Regions from separate parts of the Paenibacillus sp. JNUCC31 genome, predicted to be linked through region 4. Evidence: riboswitches for the same ligand, from Rfam matches in the RefSeq annotation. Region 4 holds a riboswitch; each other region holds the start of a gene.

Region 1 (7,616 bases), 230 kb from region 4:
ACAGCATGTTCCCGTCCTCGTGGTTGGCATTGATGATCCATTACTTCAGGAAATGAAACGGGTACCGGGGAGATTCATATTGGCGTTTACCAACCCTGCAACGATTGAAGGAACGATGGCGCGGGTGAATCAGGCATTGCAGCAAAATGATGAACATGAGCAGCTGCACGAGGCCGTGACCATGGGGACTGAAGCGGTGCTGATCCCAGGGACATTTGAGTTAATTATGCGAGGCGATAAGGAAGGCTATCTAGCGGCGGTGAGTGCTGGATTACAGCAAATTGCTGAGCAGTTCCCTACTAAAAGGGTAATCGCTGCTCAACTGTCCATGGCTCCCGCAGCGGCGCGTGTCACCGCAGACGCAGGCATGTTGATCTATAGTCCATTGACTTCGCTTGCGGCGTATTTGGAGAAGAATTTGAACATAATTCGGCGTTAATGTTGAGCGGTAAGTGCGTATGAGCGGTGCGTCGATATAAAAACTGATTTTCCAGACTGCTTATATCGGTAACGCCACGCCAAAGATCAGTCAGTGATGCGACATCTCATCTGAAGAACTTGTTCCAGAAGTTCTCTTGCTCTAGATTGGAGCAAAAACTCTAACGAAACCAGCCCGTCTTATTAGCAGAATTATCGTGATCTGCTAAGTTTAACGAACCTGAGCCACCTTAATGGGGTCCAGACATGCGATTTCAGTACAGCAGGACGTGCATCTCAAGAAATAACGTTTCTGTGACTCGTTAAATCGCAGATCTGTTGAAATTACGGCAAATAGCGTGTGCTCGGTTCGTTAGGGGCTGCCTGTTCGCAATGTTAATTATTGCACTCCTGACATACATAGACCGTAAAAAAGAAGTGACCCGCCACAGGTTGAGGGCCTGACGGGTCACTTCGTCTTAAGATGCTGTAATTGGAGGAATACCCATCGCAAATGCTGTGCAGGAGTAGCCATTGGCCTGACTACTCTTATTTGTTTTTACTTATATTCATATTATTATGCATCTGTTAGACAATCAACCTATAACTGATAAACATATATTGAGTCGCACTTCTTGTTCTTTAAGAGTAAGTGTGCGCACCACGTACCCAAGTTAAAGCCGCTCTTCTCCGCGATCACGGAGAGGAACGGCTTTTCACTATGTCAGGCTGTCCAGATTGCGTTGTAACGACGCCTAGGAGCGTGTCCGGTATTCCTCTGCCTTTTCCTGCATGCCCGCAACCACGGCCTCATTCTCGGACAGTCCCTTGTCCACGGCAAAGGCACGAATATCTTGCGTTATACGCATGCTGCAAAATTTTGGCCCGCACATGGAGCAGAAATGGGCTTCCTTGGCCCCTTCGGCTGGCAGCGTCTCATCATGATAGGACAGCGCTCGTTCCGGGTCCAGTGACAGGTTGAACTGATCCCGCCAGCGGAACTCAAACCGTGCCTTGGACAGCGCATCGTCCCGACGCTGGGCACGCGGGTGGCCTTTCGCGAGATCGGCGGCATGAGCAGCGATCTTGTAGGCAATAACCCCTTCCCGTACATCATCCTTGTTGGGCAGGCCCAGATGTTCTTTTGGCGTAACATAACAGAGCATCGATGTGCCGAACCAGCCGATCATCGCTGCACCAATCGCTGAGGTAATGTGGTCATATCCTGGTGCAATATCGGTCGTCAGCGGTCCCAGCGTATAGAACGGCGCCTCCTTGCAGATCTCCATTTGCAGATCGACATTCTCCTTAATCTTGTGCATCGGCACATGTCCCGGACCTTCGATCATCACCTGCACATCATGCTTCCAGGCAACCTGCGTGAGTTCACCAAGCGTAGCCAGTTCAGCCATCTGGGCTTCATCATTGGCATCGTAGATGCTTCCCGGGCGCAGTCCGTCCCCTAGAGAGAACGCCACGTCATACCTTTTCATAATTTCACAGATTTCTTCAAAGTGGGTATACAAAAAATTCTCCTGATGATGCGCAAGGCACCATGCTGCCATAATGGACCCACCCCGTGACACAATGCCGGTCATCCGTTTGGCGGTCATTGGAATATATCGCAGCAGCACGCCGGCATGAATCGTAAAATAGTCCACGCCCTGCTCTGCCTGCTCGATGAGCGTGTCTCGATACAACTCCCAGGTCAGTGCTTCAGCTTCGCCATTGACCTTCTCCAGCGCTTGATAGAGCGGCACCGTGCCAATCGGCACAGGTGAATTGCGGATGATCCATTCCCGGGTAGTGTGAATGTCTCGACCTGTGGACAGGTCCATCACCGTGTCCGAGCCCCAGCGCACGGCCCATGTCATCTTCTCCACCTCTTCCTCGATGGAGGAGGATACAGCAGAATTTCCGATGTTAGCGTTGATCTTCACGTGAAAATGACGCCCGATCAGCATCGGCTCACTCTCCGGATGATTGATGTTCGACGGCAGGATGGCCCTGCCACTCGCCAGCTCCTGCCGCACAAACTCCGGCTCCACCCCTTCACGAATGGCGGCGAACTCCATCTCAGGGGTGATCATTCCCTGCCTTGCATAATGCATCTGGGTCACGCAGCGCCCAGCCTGTCCCCGCAGCGGTTTACCACGCAAGCCCGGATACTCCTCGGCTCCAGCTCGCTTCCCGCCCGGTTTCAATCCGTTATCCTCCGGTTTTACCATTCGTCCCTGGTAGGCCTCAACATCTTGACGCTCCGTAATCCAGCGGGTACGCAGCGCGGGCAACCCTGCCCGGATATCGGCATGAAATCCGGGATCAGTCATTGGTCCGCTCGTATCGTAGACACGCAGCGGCTCGTTATGCTCCACCCCTTGGGGAGTATTCGTGTCATGAAGGGCTATTTCACGCTCCGGTACAGCAATGTCCGGTCGTGAGCCCTGAATGTACACTTTGCGGCTGCCCGGGAAGGGCTGAACCCGTCCGGCCGCACCTGTACTCTTTTCCAACGGCTGATCCTGCTCGTCTTGTCCCATCGTTCTGTTCTCTGTACTCATCGCTCTTGTCTCCTCCTCATTGGTAATCGACTGGATTGATAGCTCTGCGCACAGTCCTGGATCATCCACAACACAGAAAAAGAAAGAGCGGTCATACACCAGAAGATAAGGACATCACATTCCAAGTAATACAGACATTCGGGGCAAAAAAAACTTCCTCCCCAACGCTCGCCAACCACTCTTGGCACTTGTCCAAAAAGCAGCTCTGGTATCGTCTTCCGCCTGTATACGGTATATAAAAAAGCCGGTTCCCAAGGGAACCGGCCTATGTCCATCACCACTCATGCAACTCATTCAGGCTCCAGAGCGGAGTCCATCCATAAGTCACATATGTGGTGTTCGTGGTCGTATCGCCGATTACTTCCCTACGCTGGTATGATCCAGATCAGGTGCAAAGGGTCCGGAATCTCATGCGATTCCGTCTCAGTCCGGACAATTCGGACTCCCCCAGTAACGTTAACAAGTTGCAGCATATACGCTGCAGATCCATATTCAGTTATGCTGGCCTGTGAGGCCGTCCATTACAGAGTAGCGTATCGAAATAAAAAAGACAACCTTTATATTCCAGAAATCTGAAATCAGGACAGCATAAGTCCCATCTGTGTGGCAGCTTCCTTCAACACAGGTGCATATTCGTGCAAGGTCTTCTGGGACAGGCGGCTAACTGGGCCGGATAACGACAAGGCGGCAGCGATATTACCTCTGCGGTCCATAATAGGGACAGATACGGCTGCTGCTCCCGGCTCACGTTCCTCATAACTCGTTGCGTATCCATGTTCACGAATGTCACCCATCTGTGCAAGATACACTTTGGGATCGATAAATACAGGCCATTCCGGCCCATTCATCAGATCTTCACGGTCCTCTTCGGTCGCAAAAGCCATCAGCACTTTGCTGGACGCTCCCACGGATAGCGGCAGCCTCACTCCCACCGGAGCCACACGGCGAATCGCTTGATCACTCTGCACGGCTTGAATCCGAATCCGCTCACTGCCATCACGCAAATACAAACTCACCGTTTCGCCCAGCCGATCTCTTAGCCGCTCCATCGCAGGAAGGAGCAGAATGGCTGGATCATCGCTTCGAGACATATGTGCAGACAGCTCCCATATACGTATGCCGAGTCGATACTTCTCGGTTGCTGCATCACGGATGACGAATCCTCGTTCCTCCAAAGTTGCCATCAGACGGTGGACTGTACTTTTGTGCAGACCGATCTGGCTGGCAATTTCCGTGAGTCCCAGATCACTACGGGTTGTAAAACATAATAATATATCCAGCGCCCGTTCTACAGCCCGGACGGTTAACTTGCGGTCTTCCATGGATGTTATCCTCCTCATGTTTCATCACATGAAACTCGGTTACATAAATTATATGAGAAACGGTCTCATCTGTAAACCAAAAGCGCCAATATGGAATAGGGAGAAGTGTAAATATTTTCTTTTTATAAATATAAATCCCCTGCAATTTGCACCCTTAGGAAATGTTAACCATATATCTTCAGAACTATATAACAATTGCGTAACAAATGCCTCCAATCAATTGACTTTGACTATATTGGAACATACGATAAAGATATATTAAATTCAGATTTTGCTTCATAAGTAGTCAGAAAAATCATTTATCATTATCATTTATCCGCTCTGTTCGTCTCGTTGTTATCTTCATTTGATTTTAAAAGGAGGGGCAATCATGTATCAGACATCCCAGAGCGAAGCCCCGCTGCAAACGAAAGTGTCCGATCTGCCCTCTTCGTTATCACCGAGGCTGATCCGGTTCAAACATATTGTCGTGGCGTTATTGCTCTCCGTTGTATTTTTTCTGCTCTTTTGTTTCATTGCACTACACGGGTATATTGCCTGGGTATTATCCAATCCAACTGTGGCGCCCGTCTTCTCCAATCCCATGCAGGCCAAGAACATGAAGTATCAAGACATCACGTTCCCGGCAGCTGACGGCAGTCGAACGATGCAGGGCTGGTATATCCCAGCTGACAATAATGCGAACAAAACGATCATATTCAGCCATGGATATGGTGCGAATCGTGAGGAAACCTGGGTTCCGATGTATGATCTGGCCCATTATGCTCACCAGCTCGGATTTAATGTGGTGATGTTCGATTATGGCTTCGCCTCCCAGGTGAACAAGGCCGTCGCTACAGGAGGTAAAGCCGAGTCCCAGCAGCTGCTTGGTGCCATTCAATTTGCCAAGCAGCGCGGAGCTCAGGAACTTGTCGTATGGGGCTTCTCCATGGGTGCCGGTACGGCCCTCCAGACTGGACTTATTACCAAAGATGTGGATGCGATGATTCTGGACAGCACATTCCTGCTGGAGCCGGATACACTGTACCACAACATCCATAATCAGATTGATCTGCCGCGTCAGCCTACGCTGGAGATTATGAACCTGCTGTTCCCGATTCTGAACGGAACCGGATTGCAGCAAATTCCGTATCAGGAAGTGAAAAAAGAAGATTATCCTTTCCCGATCTTCTTCATCCATGGTACCGAGGACGAGAAAGCCCCTTACCCTATTGCGGAGCTGCTCGCTGCCAACCAGACCAATCCGTATTCCGATGAGTGGATTGTGGACGATGCGCATCATGAGCTGATCTTCCGGGAGCATCCGAAGGAATATCTGCGCCGTGTCTCCACATTCCTGAGTCATGTGACGAAGACAAGCAGCGATGATGTGGATAATACCAATAGCGGAGAATCGTGATGATTCGGTAATTGAAGAGCCCTTAGGGGCTCTTTTTTTTATGTACACATAGGACAACATGCCGGGAGAATATACTCTTGGGACGTAATTAAAGACAGCTCTAGCTTGTACATTAAAATGGAGCGAACCGGGCTAGCCAATTTTATTTCTGCTGTTGGGTCTGAATTTGAATTCAATTTGAATGGAGGTTCACCGTATATGAATTGGTATGGATATGGGCATCTGCTGCCTCTGCGGGTACTCGAAGAGATCCGTTTCTGGAAAGAGCAGGAGAAGGAGCATACGATCGTTTTGCGAGCACTGGTTCCTGAGCTTGAGTCCTCTTATGTCAAGCTGCTTGAAGAATGGGAGGCTACCTTTGCAAATAGTGAGCGAACGGCAAATCAACTGCTGAAGCAGCTCCTGCCAGGAACTCACCCTCCAGCCCCCTACATCATCCGCTGCATCGAACAACTGATCGCCGCCTCCTGCTCACAGTCACGGGAGTTCATTAGACAGTTGTATGTCCTGCTGGAGCAAAGTACCGCCGTGCAGGCTGTGCCACTCGCCAAAGTGGTTCTCCTGCATTTCATTCGCGAATCCGAGTATTTCCTGGGGGTGCTCGATACGCTGAAGCAGCCTGGAGTTATGCGGGATTTGGCGGCTGACCCATCTTTTTCACTGGATCAGATTCTTCAAACCTCGGGGTACCCGTCAGAACCCAATCTACAGAAGTTCCCGCCATACGAGTCTGGGCAGTCCAATCGTGAAGCAACGGAAGATCCTTCGCCTACCGTTGGAAAATTGAACCCTCATCCATCGGAGCAGGCACAATCATCTGCGGCTGTTCAGTCTGGTCTTCCAACTACAGAGGGTTCATCCACCTCTTCGACAGCGCCGGTCAAGGAGAAGCCTGTTCCCATCGGTGGACACACTCTCCCTCCCCTGCCCTATGCTTATAACGCCCTTGAGCCCCATATTGATGAGATGACGATGCGCATTCACCATGACAAGCACCATCAATCCTACGTGGACGGACTGAACACCGCAGAGAAAAAACTGGCGGAATCGCGGAAAAAGAATAACTTCGAACTCATCAAACATTGGGAACGTGAACTCGCCTTTAATGGTGCAGGCCACTACCTGCATACGATCTTCTGGACGGTCATGAATCCCAAGGGTGGAGGCAAACCCTCCGGTATGCTCTCAGAGCAGATCAAGCGGGATTTCGGCAGCTATGAAGCGTTCAAAAATCAATTCACCGAAGCTGCCAACAAAGTGGAAGGCGGTGGCTGGGCCATGCTGGTCTGGAGCCCACGGGCGCACAGATTGGAGATTCTGCAGGCGGAGAAACACCAGAACCTGTCCCAATCCGACATCGTCCCACTCTTACCACTCGATGTATGGGAGCATGCCTATTACCTGAAACACCAAAATGAACGAAAAAAATATATTGAGAACTGGTGGAATGTCGTGTACTGGCCTGCTGTGGCAGAACGTTACGAGACCGCACGCAAGCTGTTGTGGCCGCCTTACTGAGAATTAAACATTCGGAAATATGCCAAAAAAGAGATATCTTTCAGCCGGATGACTGAAAGGTATCTCTTATATTGAAACTCGCAAAAAAAAGCAAGCCTCTTGATCCAAGAAGACTTGCTTGTATCAGGATAATTCTATGAACTTCACGCCATTAAGAGGCGCAACCCTCACAGGCCACATAGTTGTCGCCAACCTGTTTGCTAATCGCGATCAGATCGCCCAGCTTGATATCTTCTTCACCTGTAAATTCAAGATCCGCGATACGGGCAACGATCAGGGCAGCTGCTTCTTCCTTGCTTGTTGCCATTTGGCTGAATTCAGACTTTTCGCCTGTGGAAATGACCTCATATAAATACGTATATCTTAATGTTTCCATGTAGACACTCTCCTTTCGAAATC
Region 2 (7,616 bases), 520 kb from region 4:
CAATGCTATTTTCATTCGATTCATCTCCATGTTCATCTCCTATAATCCATTATTTTACTCCTATTATATTATATCGGAAATATATTGCATAATAGTGAATAATGTAGGAGCAATATTTCGGATAAGAGGAACATTCGACATCTTCCTATTAAATGTTCAAATAAACAATTACACGACAATGTAGAGGACAGAAATAACCTAAAGAAGCGAAGCTACAAGCTTTCTGCAAGAAAGCTACTTCGAAAACATACACTCCGCCTAAGAGATTTCAGAAAGAAAACTGGGGAAAACAGCGACCTTTAAGGTTACGCTAACGAACCTACCGCATCTTAAAATCTCGATAATCAAAAAATACAGCTTTTAACGAATCTCACTAACGTTATTCCGTCATAAAATGGCGTTAGAAGCTACCAATCGAACCCATTTGACGAAATAACGTCTCTATGATTCGTTACACCTCAGACCTGTGAAAATTGGAGCGAATAACGTGTGCTCGATTCGTTAGAACAAAATAACCCTAACAAGGGATGCTCCATAAGTCATGCGCATGACTCACGGGACACCCCTTGTTTGCTTTCTATTTTAGCTAACCACTTTTCTATTACTCATCATGCAGCTCTGGCAAATTCAAATATTCAGTACCGCCCATATAGGGCTGAAGTGCCGCCGGAATGCGAATGCTTCCATCCGCCTGCTGATGATTTTCGAGCAATGGAATCAGAATGCGTGGCGAAGCCACAGCCGTATTGTTCAATGTATGGCAGTATGCCAGCTTGCCTTCGGCATCACGACAGCGAATATTGGAACGACGAGCCTGGAAGTCATGCAGATTCGACGACGAATGTGTCTCTCCGTAGGCATTGCGGCTTGGCATCCAGGTCTCAATATCGTACTGTTTGTACGTTTTCTGCGACATATCCCCTGTACACACAGCCACCACACGATAAGGTAATTCCAGCAATTGCAATAATTCCTCGGCGTGCCCCGTAATTTCTTGCAGCATACGTTCCGACTCTTCAGCAGCTGGCGCACAAATGACCACCTGTTCCACCTTGGCAAATTGATGCACCCGGTACAACCCGCGCACATCCCGCCCGCCTGAGCCAACCTCACTGCGGAAACACGTCGATACGGCAGCCAGCTTGATCGGCTCCTGCACATCTAAAATCTCATCCGCATAATACGAAACCAGCGGCACTTCCGATGTGCCCACCAGCCATTTGTTCTCGCCTTGCAATTCATAGACCTGATCCCGTCCTGTGGGGAAGAATCCTGTGTTGAGGAGCGTATTCTCCCTCACCATCAAAGGAACCTCCAGTGGCACAAAATCATGCTTCAACAGCAGATCAAGCGCAAGTTGCTGTACAGCCCGATGCAGGAGCAGTCCTGCTCCTTTGAGCACGTAGCTTCGTGTTCCGCCAATCTTCACCCCGCGCGGGATATCGATCAGATCATGCCGTTCACCGAGTTCTACGTGGTCCTTAGCCTCATAATCGAATACCGGCAGCTCACCCACACGTCGCAGCTCCACATTATCCGCGTCCGATGCGCCCATTGGCGTATCCGGTGATACGACATTGGGTACCAACCATTGCAGCCTTGTCACTTCCTCTTGCACAACGGCAAGCTTGGCTTCAACATGCTCCAACTGATCGTTCAGCTGTTTCACCTGTTCCCTTAAACCCTCGGCCTGTTCACGCTCACCAGCTTGCATCAGCTTGCCGATGTCCGCTGATAAGGTGTTCCTTACCCTGCGTCCTTCTTCGCTTTCCTGCAAAAGTGCTCTGCGTTCTTCGTCCCGTTTCAGTAACTCACGAATATTCACATTGATTCGTTTTCCGTCTGCCGCAGCTTGCACCTCTTCTGCATGCTCCCGAATCCACTTCATTTCCAACATGGTCACCGTCTCCTTTGGCTGTAAAAATACAAAGAGCGCCCTCATCCCTTGGGACGAGGAGCGCTCTGCTCGCGGTGCCACCCAACTTGCCGAACCAGAATATTCTGGTTCAGCCTCTTGGTCCGCGATAACGGGCGGTTCCGGTTAACTTGGGGAAATGTTCGCTCCCCTGGCGAAAACGCCTCCGAGTTGGATGCTCTTCAACGGCATGGTCCGATCTGTAATTGTTGTGTTTCAGTATATACGATCGTTCGCCTCATCGCAAGTTATCCGTGCACCCCCTTACATGTCCTGTTATGATAGAGATTGTTTGTTTTTGGGAAATGCTCCTGAATGGCAGACTCGCTACATATACATCATATATTTAGAAGGAGTTTTTCTTCATGAAAAAATTGCTTTGGATCGGATGCTTGTCCTATTTCCTCATCGGACTTGCCCATGTAGTTCTCGGCTCCATCCTGCCTGTTGCCCTTGAACATTATGGCAAGGATTACAGTCAAGGAGGAACGCTTATTTTCGCCCAATTTGCCGGGTTCCTGGGTGGGGTACTACTATCTCCGTGGTTGAATAAACGCTTTGGCAAACGAGGCGGTCTATTAATTGCCGCGGCCCTGCTTTGCATTGCAGAGTTATCCTACATGCTGCTGCCACCTTGGGGTTGGATGTACGTCATTGCTCCTGCAGCCGGATTCGGATTCGGGATGATTGAGGCTGTCATCGGTACAATCATCATTGCTGCAATTAAAGATAATACCGCGGTCGCCATGAGCCGACTCGAAGTGTTATTCGGTATCGGGGCCATGGTCATGCCGCTCATTGCCAGCGGTCTAATCTCTGCCGGATACTGGCGGCTGTCTTTCCTTGTGGTTGCTGTCTGTGCAGCGATGACCTTCATTTTCTGGGCCAAAAGTTCATTCGGTGAGCTGGACAGCGAGCTGAGTCGACGTAGCTCAGACCAGACTCCTGTACACGCTCACGCTGCTGCATCGCCAAATGGAACAACCCCTTCAGACGTTGAGCCATCTCGTTCAATCTATCGCGGGCGCAATTTGGCTCTTCTGTCTTTATTTGTTCTGTTTTTCTTTCTCTACGTTGGAACCGAAATGAGTCTTGCCAACTTCATGCCCGCCATTCTGATTGAGAAAATGAACATGAAGGAAGCAGGTGCTGCGCTTAGTGTTACCTGCTTCTGGATCGCCATGTCTGTTGGACGGCTGTTTGCCGGATATATTGCGGAGAAGTTTCAATATCGCGTCTACGTTCTGTACAGCTGCCTCGCGGCCGTTCTGCTATTGATGATTTTTCCGTTCACCAACCAGATCTGGTCCGCATTTTTAATCATTCTCTTACTGGGACTTGCACTGTCTGGCGTGTTCTCCATCGCCCTCGTCTTCGCCAGCAAAATGCTGCTTGGAACCGAAGAATCGACGCCCAGTATCCTGATTGCATCAGGTGGAGTTGGCGGTGCCATTCTGCCTTTGGTTACAGGCTGGAGTCTGGATCATCTGGAAGTTAACCAATCCGCATGGATGCTCGCCATCTTTGCGGTTGGGCTGCTTGTCATTAGCGTGATCACGTATCAATGGCAGAACAAACATGCGGTCGATACAGTGACTTAACAGTTATGTGTCGAGGCAAACCTGAGAATTAGAATCAGAAACAAAATACCTATTATAGAGATTGAGATGTCCACCGTCATGAATTGGCGGTGGACATCTTGTTTAGCGTTATTCTGTTCTAACGAACCTGGTACACGCTATTCATCTCCATTTCTGCATGTTTGAAATCTAACGAATCCTAGAGACGTTATTCTAGATAATTAGCTCCAAATCAAGCTCTCGTTGCAGTTTCTTAGCATAGTAACGCCGCTGAGATTCGTTAGATTTTTCGTTCCTTAAAAACCGGCCCAATAAGATGTTCTCGATTCGTTAGCGCTGTAATCATGGTAGAAAGTGTCCTATCTTTGCCTCAGATCACCTTTCATTAAAGGTGAGCATACGATCTATTTATTTGCACAAGATTACCCAGGAAATACTTTAGGCCCATCTGAATCACACACTTTTGTTAACGGCAGGCAATACAGATCCATTATCCTTGATGAATTTACCAAATACATATCGCACGAGTGGCCCCAGAATGATCAACTGATATGGAAGCGCCAGGCTGAAGTTACGAGCGATTGTATGAAGGTACGTACGGAGTATGGATGCCCCGTTTAATTGATCCGCGAGATATGCCGAGATCATTCCATACATGGACATGATCAGTACCATACCAATCACCATGAAAAATGACATGGCGAGCACACCCAGAATCTTATTGGACTTGTCGAAGGGCAAGGAGAATGCAATCTTTCTCGCTACAGGTCCGACAATGAAAGACTCCACCAAAAACGCGATGACAAAACATAATATGAACTGAAGTAATATCTCAAGCGGGGACATCTTGCCGAGTAACCCATTGTGCCATAAATTAAATGTCATCATGACGACGACCATCCCTGTGCACATCAGCATTCCAAAAACAATTTGTTCTTTCTTCGTTGTTGGCAATTCTCTCATCCTTTCTGTTTACCTTCGTAATTATAGAGATGACGAACCCCCTCACATAAGTGAACATTATGTGAACATTGCCGACTTGTCCAAAAATTAAAATCCTGTTTGACAACCCCATAGCACAGTCCTATGATATCCCTTAAAATGGTAGAAAATATTTACTCAATATAAGGAGGATTTGGATTATGAGTTTTCAAAAGCGCATTGACCACGTTGGCATTGCCGTTCGTGATCTGGAGACCACACTCCGTTTCTATACGGAGATTGTTGGTCTTGAATTGAAAGACCGGGTAACCCATACCAACGGCGTCATCCAGCTCGCCTTTCTCGGCTTCAACGGAAGCAACGAGACTGAGATTGAGTTGATTCAGGGATACAGCGACAAGCTGCCTTCCGAAGGAACAGTGCACCATTTTGCCATCCATGTCGATGACCTTGAGTCCGAGTACAACCGCATTAAGGCAACCGAGGCCGAGTTTATTGATGGAGAGATCATTACACTGCCCAACGGTTACCGTTATTTCTTCATTTATGGACCCGAGAAGGAATGGATTGAGTTCTTCCAGCGCTAAGAATTGGAGCTGACTATGTATAGGTGCATATGATGATTTTCAACCGGATGGACCCGCGCTGGAGGAAGGGATATGAGCGCGTATATTAGTCCGGCTGACTTGTGTAATTTGATGTTCAAAGCAATTACAGCTACAGATCTGGAGCCCTTCACCATACTGCATGGGATCTCGAATAATCGGTTTAAACGATTAAATCTCGAATCCACTCAGAAAAAGGTAGGCTATGAACCGAAAGCCGATGCTTTTGCACTCAGTCAGATTTCCTTATATGATTCTCCACGATAAAAGTTAAAAAATCACACATCGACAGAGGTCGTTATACGCATGTATAAGGGCCTCTTTGATTACTTCATACGTGCCCCTATCCAGTTCCTGACTGGACATGCATCGGCCTCTGGCCTATAATTACACCTAGTAATGCCCGTAACTTCATAGTTTCCCAGGGGAGTCGGAATTGGCCGGCTGAGAGTGTATCCCACCAAGATACTGACCCTTAGACCTGATCTGGATCATGCCAGCGTAGGAATCGGAGTATATCGAATTGGCCCAGCCTAGCCTCTTTGCTGAGTGCCACATCTCTAACGCCTGCACGCGTCCCGGAGTAACGGGGCGCTTTTTTAATGTTCTTTTACATAGCCAGAAGAGCTGAAAAAAAGACGTCATCCGGATCATAGCTGGTATAAATCTGTCGATTTATGCAAGAAGCTTGGATATGAAGCCAAGGAGTACCCCGCGCCACTGGCCGGACAACATGAAGGAGAGAAATGACGATGAGATGGCGTAAAATGATGGGCCTATTGCTCTTGTGTGTACTACTAGTGGCTGTGGCCGCATGTGGCGGCAAAGAAGCTGCACCTTCAGGAGAAAATGGCAGCAGCAGCACCGAAAACAGCAATGAAGGTGACAATGCAGCCCTCAAGGATATTAAAGTGGTACTGGACTGGACACCAAATACGAATCATACCGGCCTGTATGCGGCCGTAGATCAGGGTTTTTATAAAGCCGAAGGCTTAAATGTCGAGATTGTACAGCCAGGTGCCGGAGGCGCGGATACAATGGTGGCTTCGAATGAAGTGCCATTTGGCGTAAGTTATCAGGAGAGCGTGACCCAGGCCCGCACACAGGGCGTACCGCTCGTGTCCATCGCTGCAGTCATTCAGCATAATACATCCGGATTTGCCGCTCCGGCGGAACGGAACATCAAGTCTCCCAAAGATTTTGAAGGCAAAACCTATGGTGGCTGGGGTTCACCGGTAGAAGAAGCCGTGATGCAGTCCATTATGGAAGGCGAAGGCGCTGATGTATCCAAAGTAAAAAATATTAACATGGGCGATGCAGACTTTTTCACAGCTGTGAAACGCGATATCGACTTTGCCTGGATTTTCTACGCCTGGACGGGTATTGAAGCCGAGCTTCGCGGAGAACCCATCGACATGCTGTATGTGAAGGATTATTCCGATGCGCTGGACTACTACACCCCTGTACTCGTGACCAATGAACAGACGATTCAGAACGATCCCGAGCTGGTTAAAGCGTTCTTGAAGGCGACTTCCGAAGGATATCAATATGCGATCGAACATCCCGAAGACGCTGCCAACATTCTGATTAAGGCCGTACCGGATCTGGACAAGGACCTTGTACTCGCGAGCCAGAAGTGGCTGAGTCCGAAATATCAGGATGACGCACCGCGCTGGGGTGAGCAGAAGCAGGAAGTATGGCAGAACTATACCGATTGGATGTTTAGCAAAAAACTGCTTGATCAGCAGGTTGATGTATCCAAAGCGTATACAAACGAGTTTCTACCCCAATAAAAATTGTTTAAGTTTAACTTTTTTACACCAGAACGAAGAGTGCAGAACCCATCTGTAGAAACGAAGTGGTCGCCTTTATCCCCGGATTTCCCCCATGAGGAAAATGGAATCAAAAAATCCGGGGATAACAGCGATCGGAAGAGGGTACTGCAATCGAAGTGGTAAAGTGTAAAGCTGGTTTAACTCATGCAATTTAACTCGAAAGGAAACGTGATCTTTTATGGCAAGTACACTGCTTAGCATTCAAGTCATTCCCAAAACGCCAAATGGCGAAAATTCCTATCCTTACGTTGATCGTGCTATCGAAGTTATCCAGCAGTCGGGATTAAAATATCAGGTTAACCCACTCGATACCACGATGGAGGGAGAACTGGAGGAACTGCTTGAGGTTGTCCGCAAAATGCACGAAGTTCTCGTGGAAGCTGGCAGCCCAAGCATCATCTCACAGATCAAGATTGCCCATAGCCCGAGCGGCTTCAGCATGGACACCCTGACGGAGAAATATCGCTAATGCATGCCTATTGGAAAAGCGTATGGCCGCCCTTTGTGGCGGTTATTCTCTTTATAGCGGTATGGCAGGGAGCCGTCTCCCTGTTTCATATCGAGAAATGGATGCTGCCAGCGCCTTCGGACATCGCCCATGAAGCAGCATCCCAATCCGAGCGACTTGGCATGCATGCATGGGCAACAATTCAGCTGACATTGATAGGGTTTGCAGCAGGTACGCTCGTGGGATTACTGATTGCAATGGTGCTGCATTTGATTCCATTTTTGAAATCTG
Region 3 (7,616 bases), 3.5 Mb from region 4:
GTGTCTGATTTGTCATGTATGAACCATTCCTTCCGCCGGACTACTTGCTGCCGCGTAACGCTTAATGGGAATCATGCCTGCCTCATAAGCCATTCTGCCTGCTTCAACCCCCATTCTCATGGCCTTAGCCATCTTCACAGGGTCTCCCGATCCGGAGACAGCCGTATTCAACAATACACCGTCTGCTCCCAATTCCATCGCATGAGCCGCATCTTTGGGTGCTCGAAGCCCTGCATCCACAATGACAGGAACGACGGCTTGTTCAATAATTATCTCCAGATTATAGGGATTAATAATTCCTCTCCCTGCCCCTATGGGTGAAGCCCCAGGCATGACAGCATGTACACCGAGTAGTTGCAATCGCTTGGCCAAAATAACATCATCCGAGATATAAGGCAGTACCGTAAATCCCTTTTCAAGCAATATCTCACATGCTTTATACGTTTCAATCGGGTCAGGAAGCAATGTGATTCCATCGCCGATGACTTCTACTTTTATCATATCACAAAGTCCTGAAGCCCGGGCAAGTTCAGCGATTCGCACTGCCTCCTCTGCCGTTGAAGCACCCGCTGTATTGGGAAGCAGGGTATACCTTTTCAAATCCAGCGTGTCCAGAAAATGTTGTTTGTTTCGATCTTCCAGATTCAAACGCCGAACAGCGAACGTTAACACTTCCGTACCTGCCGCTTCAACCGCCTGGCTCTGCACGTCCAAATCCGAAAATTTGCCTGTACCCAGAAGTAGTCTAGATCCGAACGTATAATTCCCAATCTTCAACATAGTTAACCGCCTCCCACAAAATGTACAATTTCAATCCGATCTCCGTCTCTTAATGCCGTCGTCTCATGGTATTCCCTCGTTAAAATTTGCCGATTCAATTCAACCACTACGGTTTTTACTTGCAGATTAAACGAATGGAGCAATTTGTCCACACGATTTAAGCTATCTTCAATTTGCATGGTTTGTCCGTTGACAATGATATTCACTGCAATATCTCCTTTCGATTCATACGATCCGGACTAAGGTCCTGAATTCCCAACGCTTCGGAAGTTTTACCGTAGATTATATCAGCCATTAAGCTGCCCGTAATCGCACTAAGCAGTATGCCATTACGATAATGTCCAAAAGCAGTGAATAACCCGGGAATACTTTCACAAGCCCCTATGTAGGGCAATCCATCCGGAGTCGAAGGTCTAACACCCGCCCATGCCCGGAGAAAATGCGCTTCCTTCATGCCAGGCACCCAGCTTGTCGCAGCTGTAAATAGCTTCTGAATCCCCTGTACCGAGACTTTTGTGTCTGTTCTTCCGGGAAGGCTGGTTGCACCGAGCCACACTTCCCCATTGGCTTTTGGGACAATATATATATCATCTGCATACACCGTTTTGTCAGGTCTGTATCCGATGTGGCGAGGTGAGAAATGCACCGCTGCAATCTCTCCTTTCACAGGCAAAACAGGCAAAATCAGCCCTGCATGTCTCATCAACTCTTCTCCCTGTAACCCTGTTGCAACAATGACGTTCTTCGATGTCATCGTTCCAATGGAAGTTCGGATCCCTTGAACTCCGTTCACATCTATATGCAAACGGACATCCTGTACGCCTTCCATAACCCTTGCACCCATGGCTTGAGCCGCCCTGACATACGCCTGCGTGAGATTAACAGGAAGGATCTCGCTCTCGGAAGGTCTGTAATATGCACCATAGATATCCCTGTTTAACCATGATGCTTCCTGTTGGACAGAGACACGATCCCACCAAAAAGGTTCATCAGAGGAGTTCGAAGATCTGTTATTTTTGTAATTGCTGACCTCACTGTATGAACGAAAGGGAGTAATAAACCCATATTGCTGCAAACCCATCTCCACTCCACTAAGTGAACTGATTCGTTCCTTCTGTTTATGAAGTAATTCTCTGCTCTCCTTCGCGAGCCTCGCCATAACGGCATGAGTGAATCTCTCACTGTCAGCAGCAAGCATCCCGGCAGCTGCACAGGAAGTTCCTCCAGCGATCCGCGAACGCTCAACCAAAAGAACATCATGGCCTCGGGTAGCGAGCTCACATGCAATAGCACAACCGATCACTCCACCGCCTACAATAATGGTTTCAGCATGAAGATTGCCTCGAATTTCCGATCCAATTCTACTCCTTGATACTGCTCTTGGATGATAACCTGAACGTTTCCTTATACTTCTTGCTCCCTCTCTCATGATCTCATCTCCCTGGTTCGGCATACTTCTGTGAATTCGTGATCGCCCGCCGCAATGAAGCTGCTGCCAGTTCCGGGTTGTTGCTTGTCCAAATCGTAGAGATTACCGCAGCCCCTTTGGCGCCAGCAGTTCGGATAGCAGCAATATTCTCCGTTCCAATCCCACCAATCGCGATCACTGGAATTGAAACTTTGGTGCATACCTCAGCCAACGAAGCAAGTCCTCTAGGCTCGCAATTCGGTTTACTGGGTGAGGCGTACACATGCCCGTAAAATAGATAATCCGCCCCACGTTCTTCTGCAACTTTTGCTTCTTCCAGAGAATGAACCGACACCCCTACGCGAAGCCGATCGACTCTCCCCAGCTCCTTATCGTAGCTATGAATAGCAGCTTGGCCCCAATGCACACCACCAAACACCCCATGTTTAGCCAGCTGATCTGAGCCATTCATGATGATTCGGTTAGATGGAACACCCTTTTTTTTCAGGCTTTGGGCCCATTGTATCTGTTGCTCCAGGGTCAGTTTTTTTTCTCGAATGTGGATATAATCGACCCAGCGCCATACATCCGTGGCAGCATGCACAAAAGAGTTCATGTCACCTTTTCCTGGTGAAAGAGCATGCAGTTCGAATGATCCTCTTGTTACATGTTCGTGGAAGATTTCCGTATTGTTCGCCCTCCTCTTGCATATGATTACGCTGAAATAAACAACAAAAAAAGCCACTCCCGCAGGGGAGTGGCCACGAATTTAGTATTCATGGATCAACTGAATGACTGCTGCATACGGTTACTCACTGCATAACAACTACGGAACCCATAATTGTAACAATGTGTATATGCATGTTTCACACTGCAGGCAACATCGCAATAAAATCAACGATAATTGCTCACTTTGTCATTAGCTGAAACGGCCACTTCCCTACGCTGGTATGATCCAGATCAGGTGCAAAGGGTCCGGAATCTAATTCTTCCATCTCAGCCGCATCGTGCGGCCCCCCTAGTGTTCATATGAAGTTGTAGCCTATGTTACCATAGACACCTTTTTTTGTCACCGTACATTTCCATTGATTACGTTGTTCATTCATGCTTAGGGTTGATGTAGTTATAAAAGTAGCTGATCTTGTTCGAGGTTCGAAGATACATACTATTGTTTCTCGGACCAAGCTTCAACATCCCATGTTTTGGTTACCCAGCTTTCATAGAACTCAGGTTCATGTGATACGAGCAACACGGTACCCTTGAATTCTTGCAAGGCGCGTTTTAGCTCTGCTTTGGCTGTCACATCCAAATGGTTGGTCGGCTCATCGAATAAAATCCAGTTGCTTTCACGCATAAGAAGCTTACACAAACGAACTTTTGCCTGTTCTCCACCACTAAGCGCGTTAAGCGGACGGGTGATATGCTCATTTTTCAATCCACATCGTGCGAGATGGCCCCGGACTTCATTCTGTGTCAGATGAGAAAATTCATTCCACACATCTTCGATCGGAGTAATATTACCTGCACGTACTTCTTGTTCGAAATAGGCTGTTTCCAGATAGTCACCCAAGAATGTCTTACCGCTGATTGGCGGGATTTTCCCAAGGATGGTCTTCAGCAGAGTTGATTTACCTACACCGTTACACCCAACAATGGCAATTTTCTCACCACGCTCAATCGTCATCGTCATTTTGGGCAATAATGCATATGAATATCCAATTTCAAAATCAATACCCTCAAAGACGGTTTTGCTGCTCGCCCGGGCATCCTTGAATTTGAATGTGGGTTTGGCTGCTTCGTCTGGACGATCGATCCGTTCAATCTTGCCAAGCTGCTTCTCACGGCTCTTGGCACGACCGGAAGTGGAAGCGCGGGCTTTGTTCCGCTGAATGAAATCTTCCTGCTTCTTGATAAATTCCTGCTGTTTCTCATAAGCATCAATATGCTGCGCCTTATTCATGTCGGCCATTTCAAGGAATTTGTTATAGTTCGCTGCATAACGCGTCAACTTGGCAAATTCCAGATGATATATAACGTTAACGACCTCATTCATAAACTCCGTATCATGCGAAATCAGAATAAACGCATACGGGTAATCCTTCAGGTAACGCGTCAGCCATTCAATGTGTTCCACATCGAGATAGTTCGTTGGCTCATCCAGCAGAAGAGCCGTTGGTTTCTCCAGTAAGAGCTTGGCAAGCAATACCTTCGTACGTTGACCACCACTAAGCGCGGCCACGTCACGATCCAGACCGATAGCGGACAAGCCAAGTCCATTCGCCATCTCTTCCACTTTCACATCAATCAGATAAAAATCACCTTGCTCTAATTGTTCCTGAATGTCACCCATTTCTTCCAGCAACAATTCAAGCTTGTCCGGATCGGCGTCTGCCATCTGATCCGTGATGGACATCATTTCTTTTTCCAACTCAAGCAAGGGCAGGAACGCCTCTTTGAGCACATCACGAATCGTTTTTCCAGGCGTGAGCTTGGTATGCTGATCCAGATATCCATAGCGAACTTTTGGGGTCCATTCAACCTTCCCTTCGTCCTTTAACAATTTCCCGGTAAGGATGTTCATCAATGTGGACTTGCCCACACCATTTGCACCAACAAGGCCTACACGCTCTCCGGCGAGTAAACGAAAAGAAACATTTTTAAATAACGTGCGGTCGCCAAAATTGTGACTCACGTTCTCAACTGACAATAAACTCATAAGATGAGGTTGCTCCTATCTATTTGGACATTACTATCGTTCCGAAACCTTATTTTATCACAGGTATCGCCTTTTCTGAAAGTAATGTAAACATCTCATGCAACCTCACTTTCATATTACAAACAAACTGCCCTAATTTATGGAACACTTATACTCAAAATAGCCTTGAGCTGCTGCTTGTTTCGCATCTGTAAACACTTCTCCGGCCCTGTAACCATTGCGGCATGTGGAGGGATAATAATATTTGATTCCACTTGCCGGATCAACTCCGCCAATAATTGCTGTTTTCTTCACCAGTCTGCCACCACCGATGGCATAATTGTTAATCTTTTCATTCCCTACAGGTACCCCCTGAATAAAGGCCATAAGTCCTGTATCACTAATTGTATTGTACCAATCCTCTTGAGAAATCAAAGGCATGGTGAAGGTGTAGGAAACACCATTCCTTCTTGCAAACTCATTATGCCTGTTGATAACCTCAGCCAAATCTTCCTGCACACTTGTTACGATCCGGCTTCGTCTGACCTGTTCAAAGAGCTCGGCATCTTGAAGAAGAGGGATTTGCGTGCTGGAGGCCAGTTCTTTTTGGAAGCCTTCTACCCATTTGCCCAAGCTTGCATCATAGGCATACACATACCCATCGAGCGTGAAGTTAATACTGCTGCCATTTGAATCAGAATATGTATAAGGTTTCTTGGGGCTCCACACGTGCCGGAATGAATCTTCAAGGTTTCCTGTCATTTCAGTTTCTTTCGCCAAAATATAATAACCGTCATAATCCAGCAGAACTATTGCAGGTAAGTAATTAAACATGGCCTTTATCGCAGCAGGATCATCCTGAATCCCCATATTAAGCGCCATTGTTTGGGTAAACGTAAGTAATGCAAGCTCTTTGTCCGCTTTCACGAACTTGGTTGAATCATACCCCGCTTCATCGTTTTGCTTCTCATTCTGATGCATCACAGCCCCTGCATCCATTACAGCAGTCTGAAGTGCCGCCCTGTAACGATTGCTTAAATATTGAGCCTCTTGGGCATTGTCGGTATTGTGAGATATAACCCAGAAAATAGGTAAAAAGATAAGCACAAACACAATGGAAAGATCAGTAATCTTCATTTAGAACCATACCTCCATATGTGGTAAATACGGCTGCTGCCTGCGCAGACCCGTTTAACCACTCACGAATCAGCATGGCAGGTGTACGATTTGTATTTTTGACGGTCACTGTGAAAAAATCCCCCATAACCAAAGTATATCTGCGCCCAGGATCATCTGAAGCCAGTACACTGGACGATGGAAATAGCTTGGCTTTAATCTGAGCTGAATAATAGCCGTCCTGTACAGTCTCATAAGTTCCAGAGAATGTACTCTGATCCAGCGGGTCTGAATAATGGGGTACATACTTTTTGTGTAGGTGTTCCATGGCAATTTCATAGGAATTACCCGTTCGGGCCATCTGTTCTTCGAACTCTGCATACATGTCAGGGGAAATATACCCCTTTGTTCTGACTGCATCAACAAAACGGGTAACCGTCTGTACAACGGTCATGCGTGCCATGTCATCCTGCCGATCAGCTGACTCTGCTGCCGGATATACATACAGCAATACGACTGCCAGAAGAACGGCAAGCAGCTTGGATGCGGCATTAATCAAGGTATGCTGGCCTCCTTCCAAAACGCAATCTTTAGCACTTCGCCAGTATCACTTCTAATGAACTCCGGTCTGTACGATGCAACAAGTTGGACAGGGATAGTCACTGTTCTATTTAAAAGGGGATCCATAACATAGGCTGTCCCGTCTACCTCCACTCTGATCGTTGTCCCTGTCATCTGTCTTACCGTATGTAAGACTTCAGCACCGCTGTAGTGTTCTGGCTGGCTTATGTGCAAAGTTGTATTTAGTCGTCCTTCCATGTTTGCAGTGGTCTGCACCATGTGGTTCAAACCGTCTGACAAAACCTTCACATTTTGTTGCCCGTACAGGCAGGCTGTCACAAACAGGACAACCGCCGTACAAAACAACATGAGCTGCTGTGTATTCTGGGACATCATCAACCAACTCCTGTCAGGATTGCTGGAAAATAAGCCCTCTTACTACATTAGATCTGTCTTTTACAATAATTGCTTTGAATTTACCGCTTGGATTGACATACTGATTATCTTTTTCACTCATAGTCTGGTTGATAACGCCCACTTTCTCGTCAGGTTTAATAACAGAGCCATAATCCGCATTATTGAGATCCTGGGAAATGTTTAACTGATTACCATACCATTGGCCTCCTTTATTTTTACCTGTAATAACTTGAATCCCGAATTGATCCTTGTCCGCATATTTACGCAACGCGTTCGTAACCTGTGATCCGCTAATGGTAGTTCCGTCATACACCGTAAATGCAGCTTGGGACAACTCGGTCTGGATATCCGCAAAATTGTTTTGTGCCGTTTTGGTCGCCTCCTGAGCCGAAATAAACAACAAAACCACAATTGTAATAAGGGCGATGGTCAGAAAGATGCCTGCTGCCACCTTTAAAGCGCTTGATGCATTGTTCATGATAAATCCTCCTAAATTTATTGTTATTTATTTCAGACTGCGACGTACTTAGTCGTTACAGTTTCTGAATCTGTTCATAATAAATGTTCATTTGCAGGAAACTCATGCCTACCAGCGGAATGACCAGATAGAGGAAGATCAGGGCATACATCGGTGTAAAC
Region 4 (7,616 bases):
TTCCGCCGCAATCTCTGCTGCAACGCCATAGAAGGCGAGAGCTTCCACAACACTGCTCAGCAAGTCTTCACCCGGTTTTGCTATGGCTGCAAAAGCACCGATTACTGAGCTGAGCAAGCAGCCTGCACCAGTCACTTGGGTGAGCAAGACATGTCCATTACTCGTCAGGAACGTCGTTTGCCCATCCGTAATGACATCCTCGCGTCCGGTAATGACGACCACACAGCCGAGTTTTTGTGCTGCACGTTCCGCTATTCCGATTCGATCTCCCTCACCTTGACCTGCATCCACACCTTTGATGTTCCAACGCTCGCCGATGACATTAGCGACTTCCGCCACATTGCCGCGCAACACCGTGAGGCGAAGCTCACGAACAAGTATCTGAACGGTTTCTGTACGATAGGCGGTTGCGCCAGCGCCAACCGGATCGAGCACCACAGGCACATTATTTGCATTCGCCGATTGACCAGCCAGGCGGATCGCTTCAACTACCCGTTCGTCCAAAGTGCCAATGTTCAATACAACTGCTCCCGAAATTTTGGCGACATCAGCCACTTCTTCATGCGCATAGGCCATAAAGGGAGATGCACCTAGTGCGAGCAAACCGTTGGCCGTAAACGGAGCAACGACAATATTCGTAATGTTATGAACGAGTGGATTTTGTGTACGAACACGTTCCAGATAAGACATATGAGTTCCTCCTTATAAATAAGCAATTTAATCAACAAAAGCAGGCAGGGTTACCCTTATACGCATAAGTTTTCAAGGTTGTTGGGTAGCAGGATTTTCATAAATGATTGAGTTATGAGTTAAAGGTCATTCTCGGATAGCTGCAATGTCCATATAGAAAGACTAGATAAATAATTCATCTACTTAATAAAAAATCCATATATTCTATAGAAATTTTGTACAGTTATTGAATACCGAAGAAACTCATGTGGCAATTTCCAGCATTGAATTTCCTACTTTAAGATTTTCTTTGATCTGATCCAGCAACCGATGTCTACTCGCCCTGCAAGTTGATAAAAGCATCCTCAGCCTTCACGGAACCGGGAATCAATTCACTTTGAACCAGCCATGCACGTACGTTTTTCCAAGAAGAGGCGTCCTGCCCGCCAAACGGCTGACCTTTTTCATTCATCAGTGGCAGTAAAATATTCAGGCTTTTGGTTTCGATCTCCGGGTCAAGTGGAGAAGTTTCGTTCTCATGCGCGAGCAGAATGTTCAGCGCATCCTCGGGGTGCTCTGTCACATATTTCTGTCCTTCCTGCATCGCTTTGATGAACCGGGTAAGCTGATTCTTTTTCAATTCAATACCCGTGTCACTTGCAGTCAGTACCAGCTCATAATAATCAGGTACGCCGTAATCAACGGGATTGATCGATTTCATGGCATGGCCTTCCTTTTCCAGAATCAATTGCTCATGGTTAATAAAACCGCCCATAATGGCATCTGCCTGCCCGGAAGCCAGGGAAGGAATCAGGTCAAATCCCACATCTACCAGATTCATCTTGTCGGGATTACCTCCATCCTGGCTGATCATGGTACGCACCATTGCCTCATACAGAGGAATTGAGGAATAGCCGACCGTCAATCCTTCAAGATCTTTAGGCGACTTCACTTTACCGTCTGCTTCAGTTAATAGATGCACGAGTGGATGCCGAACGACGGCCGCAATGGAACGTACAGGAATGTTTTCCCCGCGCGCAAGCAAAATTTGCGGCTGGTAGCTCAGCGCCAGATCGATTTTTCCGGCAGCAACCAGTTTGAGTGAGTCATTGGTATCGGCAGGCATTTGAACATCAACATCCAGACCTTGATCCGCGAAGTATCCTTTCTCCTGAGCTACATAGATGAAGGAATGCACTGCATTCGGATACCAGTCGAGCATGATGGATAGCTTGTCTTTGGAATCTACTGACGTTTCGGTCACAGATGATTCTGTATCTTTGGTATTGGAAGCTGAATCCGTAGCAGGCGTGTTGGTGCCCGTCTTGCTGCATCCGCTAACGATCAGCAACAGAGCTATGAGCAGGAGAGGGAGCAGGGAATATATATGCTTATTATTCATTACGTAAAGTTCCTCGTTTCTTCCTTGTTATCTGTTATGAAATTCATAAAATTCTACATACCGGTGATTGGAAACCGATGTGCTGCTATGGCCTCCCAGCGGATAGTAAGGGGAAGACGCTAAGTAAGATAAACCTGTCCCGTCAGGTCTACCTCCGAAAGTTATCCAGCCTTTCTTCTACCTGCATGACGTGGTGCAGCGAATCTTCTCTCCATCCATGCAATGAGTACAAACAGGGCGATACCAAGCAGGGATAACAGCACAATAGCGGCGAACATCGCATCCGTGTTCATGTTGCTCGACATTCTGCGACTGAAATAACCGAGACCCTTGCTTCCACCGAGCCATTCCCCGATCGTTGCACCGACCACACAGTACACTACAGACATTTTTAGTCCCGAGAAGAAGGAGGGAAGGGCAAGCGGAATCTGGAGTTTGCGAAAAATATCCCACTTGCTGGCCCCCATCGTCCGCAGCAATTCACGCTGCTCCGGATCACCCTGGCGCAGTCCATCGTAGGTGCTAACTACAATCGGGAAAAATGCGATCAGGAATACCACCGCAACTTTACTCCACAGCGTGTAGCCAAACCACAGGATGAAGACGGGGGACAGGGCAATCAACGGAATCGTCTGACTGATCAAGATGAAGGGATATAACGCTTTTTCAATCGACCGATTCATATACATACCTGTTGCAAGTGCAATTCCGGCACCAATAGACAAGCCAAAACCAACGACAACTTCCATCAAGGTAGCGGGCAGATGTGTAGCCAGCAGAAGGTGGCGATGTTCATACAGCGAACTGGCAATCGCCGTCGGGGCTGGAATGATGAAGGAAGGCACCCATCCCATATGCACAATCCACTCCCAGAGGGCAAGCAGCAAGATCATGAGCAAAAGAAACAGACCATAACGGGCAAGCCAACCTCTTACGCTATGCTTCATGCTATCTCTCAAGTTACCGTCTCGCATGCAATTGTTCCTCCAGTAATCGTCTCATCTGAACGAGAGTCGGTTCGTAGATCATGTCCGAATGTCTTGGACGCGGCAAAGGTACTTCCATATCTTGCAGCTGTTGGCCTTGGCCCACTGGAGTTAACAGGATAATCCGATCACTGAGCAGCAGGGCTTCTTCAATGTCATGCGTGATGAACAACACGGTTTTGCCCAGGCTTTCCCACAGCTCCAGCAGCCACCGATGCATCTCCCGTTTGGTCAGGGCATCGAGTGCGCCGAATGGTTCATCCAGCAGCATGAGCTGGCCGCCTGTCAGCAAAGTACGAAGCAGCGCGACACGCTGGCGCATGCCACCCGACAGCTCGTCCGGGTAAGCATGCGCGTAGCCGGATAAGCCAAATCTGTCGAGCCCAGCGAGAATGTCCGCTCGCATCCTTGCCTTATCCTGCCGCCCTGAAGCAAGTTCGGAGGGGAGCATGCAATTCTCCATGACGGTTCGCCAGGATAACAGGAGGTCCTTTTGTGGCATGTAGGCCACCTGGCCCAGTCGCTTTCCTTCTTGAACCCAAGGAATTTCAATGGTTCCGTGGGTGGGCTCAAGCAAGCCTGCCAGCAGCTTGAAGAGGGTGCTTTTACCGGAGCCGCTGGAGCCGATGATCGAGACGAATTCTCCTCTCGCTACACGCATCGACACATTGGAGAGCACAGGGGAATCCCTTTTTCCCGGGAAAGCATAGCTCATGTTGTGAATGGTGATGTCGTCACCCATTTTCTCGCTTCCTTTCCTCCTCGTTATCAAACAAACAGCAAACTGCGGGATCTCTAATTACACCTTCTGATCTGCCCGCAGAACGCGAAAAAGACCCACCCATTTCCGGAGAAATGAGTGGGTCTGTAAGTTCAATTCACATTAAATTTCATCATCAACATGAAAAAATCCACTTACTGAAAGGCCGCTCCACTTCCCTCCGCTGGTATGATCCAGATCAGGTTCAAAGGGTCCGAATCGTTCGATTCGTCTCAGCCGCAAGGCTCCCCTAGTGTAATGTTCAAGATATGCAGTTGTGTACTCAGCATATATCATAAAGAAGCGGAATGTAAAGAGCCTGATCAGGCAGGTCGTGGTGAGGAAGATAAATGAATGAGGGAAGAAGTCATATACCGACTAGGGAATGAGTGCGCCCAGCTCACGGATCAAACGGGCAATCTGCTCAGGTGTACCAATCGTAATCCGAAGCCAGGTAGGCATGCCGAATTCGGCACCGCCGCGAACAGAGATGCCTCGGTTCAACAATTCTCTGGTAATGGGGCCACTGTCCTGTAACAGATCCACCATGATGAAATTCGTTTCGGAAGGGATGTAGGGTAATTTCCACTGATCAAAGGATTGCATTAACGTTTCCCGTCCCTGACGATTGTAGTGCAGGCAATGAGAGACAAATTCATGATCATCCAGGCTGGCCGAAGCAGCGGCTTGGGATGTGGCTGTCAGACTGATGGGCAGCTTGACCCGGTTAATGCCTTCAATGATGCTTTCATTCCCGATGCCATATCCGATTCGCAGGCCGGCCAGCCCATATATTTTGGAGAAGGTCCGCAGAATAATCAGATTATTGTACTGTTCCAGCAGCTTAACCGTATCCGGATAATCTTCGCTTTCCGCGAATTCATAATACGCTTCGTCCAGGACAACCACGACATGGGAGGGAACATGTTCAAGTAAACCAAGCAGGGCATCTGCCGTGAAAATGGTTCCGGTCGGATTATTCGGATTGCACAGCCAGATGATTCGGGTTGAAGCATTGATCCGTTGCCGGAATTGCTCCAGGTCCAGCGAATGGTTGACCAAAGGCACTTCATGAATAACACCGCCTGCCAGCAGGGTAGCGCCTTTATACCAGTTAAAGGAGGGCACCGGAATGAGTGATTCCTCGCCGGGATTAAGATAAGCTTGGGCGGTAAGGGTCAGTAGCTCGAACGATCCACTGCCAAATACCAGTTGGGAGGTACGCACACCCAGCCGCTCCGCAAGTTTGTCACGCAACAGTTGGCTGGAACCGTCGGGGTATTGTGCCAAAAGATCGGAGCCCAGGGATCGGACTGCTTCCGCAGCCAAGGGAGAAGAGCCAAACGGATTCTCGTTCGCTGCGAGTCGATCGACACTTTCCAGTCCCAACTCCCGCCGAATCTGTTCCATGGATTTGGCAGGTGTATAGGCTGGAATTTGATTTAACAGGTCTTTGACAGGAGGAGAGGGAATGGGTGAAAGGGATTGCATGATCATACCTTCTTTCCAGTGGAATTAGATCGAGAATGATATCTGTTTCTGGGCAATCTGCTGTGCTGTTTCTTGTGGAGGAGTCAACAACCGATTAAGAATCAGGTTTTCAAAATGAGCAAACCCGCTGTCCCGAACGCGTGGCCGCTCCAGCGTAATTCGGGTATCCATCGTTATATGACCATCCTCGATTAACAGTACCCTGTCAGCAAGTGCAACCGCCTCGCTGACATCATGAGTGACCAAAATGACGGTCAGCCCTTCTTCTACCCACAAACGTTCGATTAATTGCTGCATCTCAATCCGGGTTAAAGCATCCAATGCACCCAGCGGTTCATCCAGCAGCAGTAAGCGAGGATGACTGGCGAGTGCGCGTGCCAGAGCGACACGTTGTTTTTGCCCGCCCGATAATACTCCCGGCCAGTCGCCTTCACGCTCTCCGAGTCCTACATTGCGAAGCGACTGGCGTGCATCTTCCTTGTTCTTGTCGGGGATGCCCAACCGTACATTGTCGAGCACGGATTTCCAAGGCAGCAGCCGGGCCTCCTGAAACAGAAACCTTGTCTCGGGTGCGGTACTGCCAAGCTTTCTATTGCCCAGCATAACGTTACCTGAAGAGGGGGCTTCCAGCCCGGCGATCAGACGCAGCAACGTACTTTTGCCACAACCGCTTCGTCCAACGATGGCTACAAATTCCCCTTGTCTCACACTGACGTTGATGTCGGATAGAATCGTGCGCTGATCATACGATTTCTGAACCCCATCCACTTGCAGAAAAGGACTGATCTGACTTGTGCTCATGAATAAATTCACGCTCCTTCACATTACTTGCGGGATAGAGCCGGGTTCCAGCGCAGCCAGCGCCGTTCCAGCCATTTGGCGATGGTGTCAGACAGCTTGCCCAGCAGGGCATAGAGCAGAATGCTTAAGACAATCACGTCCATCTGCATGAATTCCCTTGCGTTCATCGCCATATATCCAATCCCCGCATCCGCTGCAACCGTCTCGGCTACGATAAGTGTTAGCCACATGATGCCAAGTGCGTACCGAATACCCACCAGAATGGAAGGCAGCGCACCAGGCAGGATAATGTCCTTATAAAGGGACCAACGGCTGAGGCCATACACTTTGCCCATTTCAATCAGACCGGGATCGACCGACCGTATGCCGTGGAACGTATTCAGATATACCGGAAAGAATACGCCCAGGGAAACGAGAAATAATTTGGCTTCTTCACCGATCCCGAACCACACAATAACGAGGGGGATCAAGGACAGATGCGGAATGTTACGGATCATCTGGACCGAGGAGTCGGCGATCTTTTCCGCAAGAGAGGAAATGCCATTCAGTACACCCAGCAGGAAACCCAGACCTCCCCCGATGACGAAACCTCCCAAAGCCCGCCTGGCGCTGATACTTATATTGTTCAGCAACTCACCGTTACGAAGCAGACGAAAGAAGGCCTCCAGTACCTGAGCGGGACGGGGCAAAATATTGGCTGCAACGACTCCAGACGCAGTGAGCCATTGCCACAGAGCCAGAATGAGCAGTGGTACAACAAAAGGAAGACATTGGTTAAACCATGCCCGGTTAAAAGTGTTAGAACGCACGTTATACATACCTCCTTGCTTCGTTCGTTATTGGCTACCAGGAGCTGGAAGCTGATCACTAAGAGCGTCGCTCCAGAATTGGCTCACGTCTACTGCCTGCTCAAAAATACCCGCTTGCTGAAACGTATCCGCTACGTCCTGTTCGGACTGGATGGCCTCGTCGGATATTGAAACAATGCGTGAGGACCGTTGTGCTTCTCCATCGGTGTAGGTTTTAAGCGCTTGTTCCACAGGCTGGTGGGTGTTGTCTGCTGTAATTTGAGCCCATTCATCCTTATTTGCCCGCGCCCAATCATTGAATTTGTTGATTCGCTCCAGATAATCGGCAAGGGCCTTTTTCTGTTCATCATTCGCAATAGCTTGATCGGAAGCGGCTACAAGGAAGCTGCCTGACAGGATATCTTTGGCGCTGGCGAGCGTCGTTGCTTCATTCTGATGTGCGGAGATGATGGCATTGCCGTAACTCGCAAGGGCATCCACTTTCCCGCTGATCAGGGCGCTGAGTCCATCGGCTGTTGTAAGTTCAACCGGACTGATGTCACTCCAGGTTAATCCGGCTTCCTCCAGCATTTTGAGCAGGAAATAGTGGGCCGTTGTATTTTTTACAAATGCAACTTTCTTGCCTTTCAGATCGGCAACCGATTTGATCGTTGAACCTTTGGGAACAACGACCTCCTGATTTAAGGTACTGCCTTGTT

What was found. A riboswitch is a leader RNA that binds a small molecule or an ion and turns the genes downstream of it on or off. The one in region 4 is predicted to bind thiamine pyrophosphate.
Region 1: it holds a riboswitch for thiamine pyrophosphate, as region 4 does, so the genes downstream of both, thiC (phosphomethylpyrimidine synthase ThiC) here and JNUCC31_RS19300 (ABC transporter ATP-binding protein) in region 4, are expected to answer to the same signal.
Region 2: it holds a riboswitch for thiamine pyrophosphate, as region 4 does, so the genes downstream of both, JNUCC31_RS16935 (ABC transporter substrate-binding protein) here and JNUCC31_RS19300 (ABC transporter ATP-binding protein) in region 4, are expected to answer to the same signal.
Region 3: it holds a riboswitch for thiamine pyrophosphate, as region 4 does, so the genes downstream of both, JNUCC31_RS01450 (thiamine phosphate synthase) here and JNUCC31_RS19300 (ABC transporter ATP-binding protein) in region 4, are expected to answer to the same signal.

What each region holds. Positions count from the first base shown of each region.
Region 1 is NZ_CP062165.1:4,186,868-4,194,483, reverse strand. It holds gene JNUCC31_RS18290 (hypothetical protein) at 1-439, shown strand, start outside; gene thiC (phosphomethylpyrimidine synthase ThiC) at 1,173-2,957, opposite strand; TPP riboswitch at 3,324-3,437, opposite strand; gene JNUCC31_RS18280 (IclR family transcriptional regulator) at 3,557-4,300, opposite strand; gene JNUCC31_RS18275 (alpha/beta hydrolase) at 4,671-5,699, shown strand; gene JNUCC31_RS18270 (Fe-Mn family superoxide dismutase) at 5,898-7,217, shown strand; gene JNUCC31_RS18265 (hypothetical protein) at 7,369-7,593, opposite strand.
Region 2 is NZ_CP062165.1:3,897,013-3,904,628, reverse strand. It holds gene JNUCC31_RS16965 (Ig-like domain-containing protein) at 1-24, opposite strand, end outside; gene serS (serine--tRNA ligase) at 602-1,897, opposite strand; gene JNUCC31_RS16955 (MFS transporter) at 2,281-3,516, shown strand; gene JNUCC31_RS16950 (DUF2798 domain-containing protein) at 3,949-4,449, opposite strand; gene JNUCC31_RS16945 (VOC family protein) at 4,638-5,024, shown strand; gene JNUCC31_RS16940 (hypothetical protein) at 5,097-5,309, shown strand; TPP riboswitch at 5,456-5,568, shown strand; gene JNUCC31_RS16935 (ABC transporter substrate-binding protein) at 5,795-6,835, shown strand; gene JNUCC31_RS16930 (thiamine-binding protein) at 7,056-7,346, shown strand; gene JNUCC31_RS16925 (ABC transporter permease) at 7,346-7,616, shown strand, end outside.
Region 3 is NZ_CP062165.1:361,706-369,321, forward strand. It holds gene JNUCC31_RS01430 (MoeB/ThiF family adenylyltransferase) at 1-16, opposite strand, end outside; gene JNUCC31_RS01435 (thiazole synthase) at 13-780, opposite strand; gene thiS (sulfur carrier protein ThiS) at 783-986, opposite strand; gene thiO (glycine oxidase ThiO) at 983-2,209, opposite strand; gene JNUCC31_RS01450 (thiamine phosphate synthase) at 2,214-2,804, opposite strand; TPP riboswitch at 3,109-3,218, opposite strand; gene JNUCC31_RS01455 (ABC-F family ATP-binding cassette domain-containing protein) at 3,354-4,904, opposite strand; gene JNUCC31_RS01460 (hypothetical protein) at 5,037-6,020, opposite strand; gene JNUCC31_RS01465 (hypothetical protein) at 6,007-6,558, opposite strand; gene JNUCC31_RS01470 (hypothetical protein) at 6,555-6,956, opposite strand; gene JNUCC31_RS01475 (hypothetical protein) at 6,970-7,455, opposite strand; gene JNUCC31_RS01480 (hypothetical protein) at 7,511-7,616, opposite strand, start outside.
Region 4 is NZ_CP062165.1:4,417,608-4,425,223, forward strand. It holds gene thiM (hydroxyethylthiazole kinase) at 1-690, opposite strand, end outside; gene JNUCC31_RS19290 (ABC transporter substrate-binding protein) at 1,004-2,071, opposite strand; gene JNUCC31_RS19295 (ABC transporter permease) at 2,233-3,045, opposite strand; gene JNUCC31_RS19300 (ABC transporter ATP-binding protein) at 3,032-3,799, opposite strand; TPP riboswitch at 3,977-4,079, opposite strand; gene hisC (histidinol-phosphate transaminase) at 4,196-5,308, opposite strand; gene JNUCC31_RS19310 (ATP-binding cassette domain-containing protein) at 5,333-6,109, opposite strand; gene JNUCC31_RS19315 (ABC transporter permease subunit) at 6,133-6,918, opposite strand; gene JNUCC31_RS19320 (ABC transporter substrate-binding protein) at 6,946-7,616, opposite strand, start outside.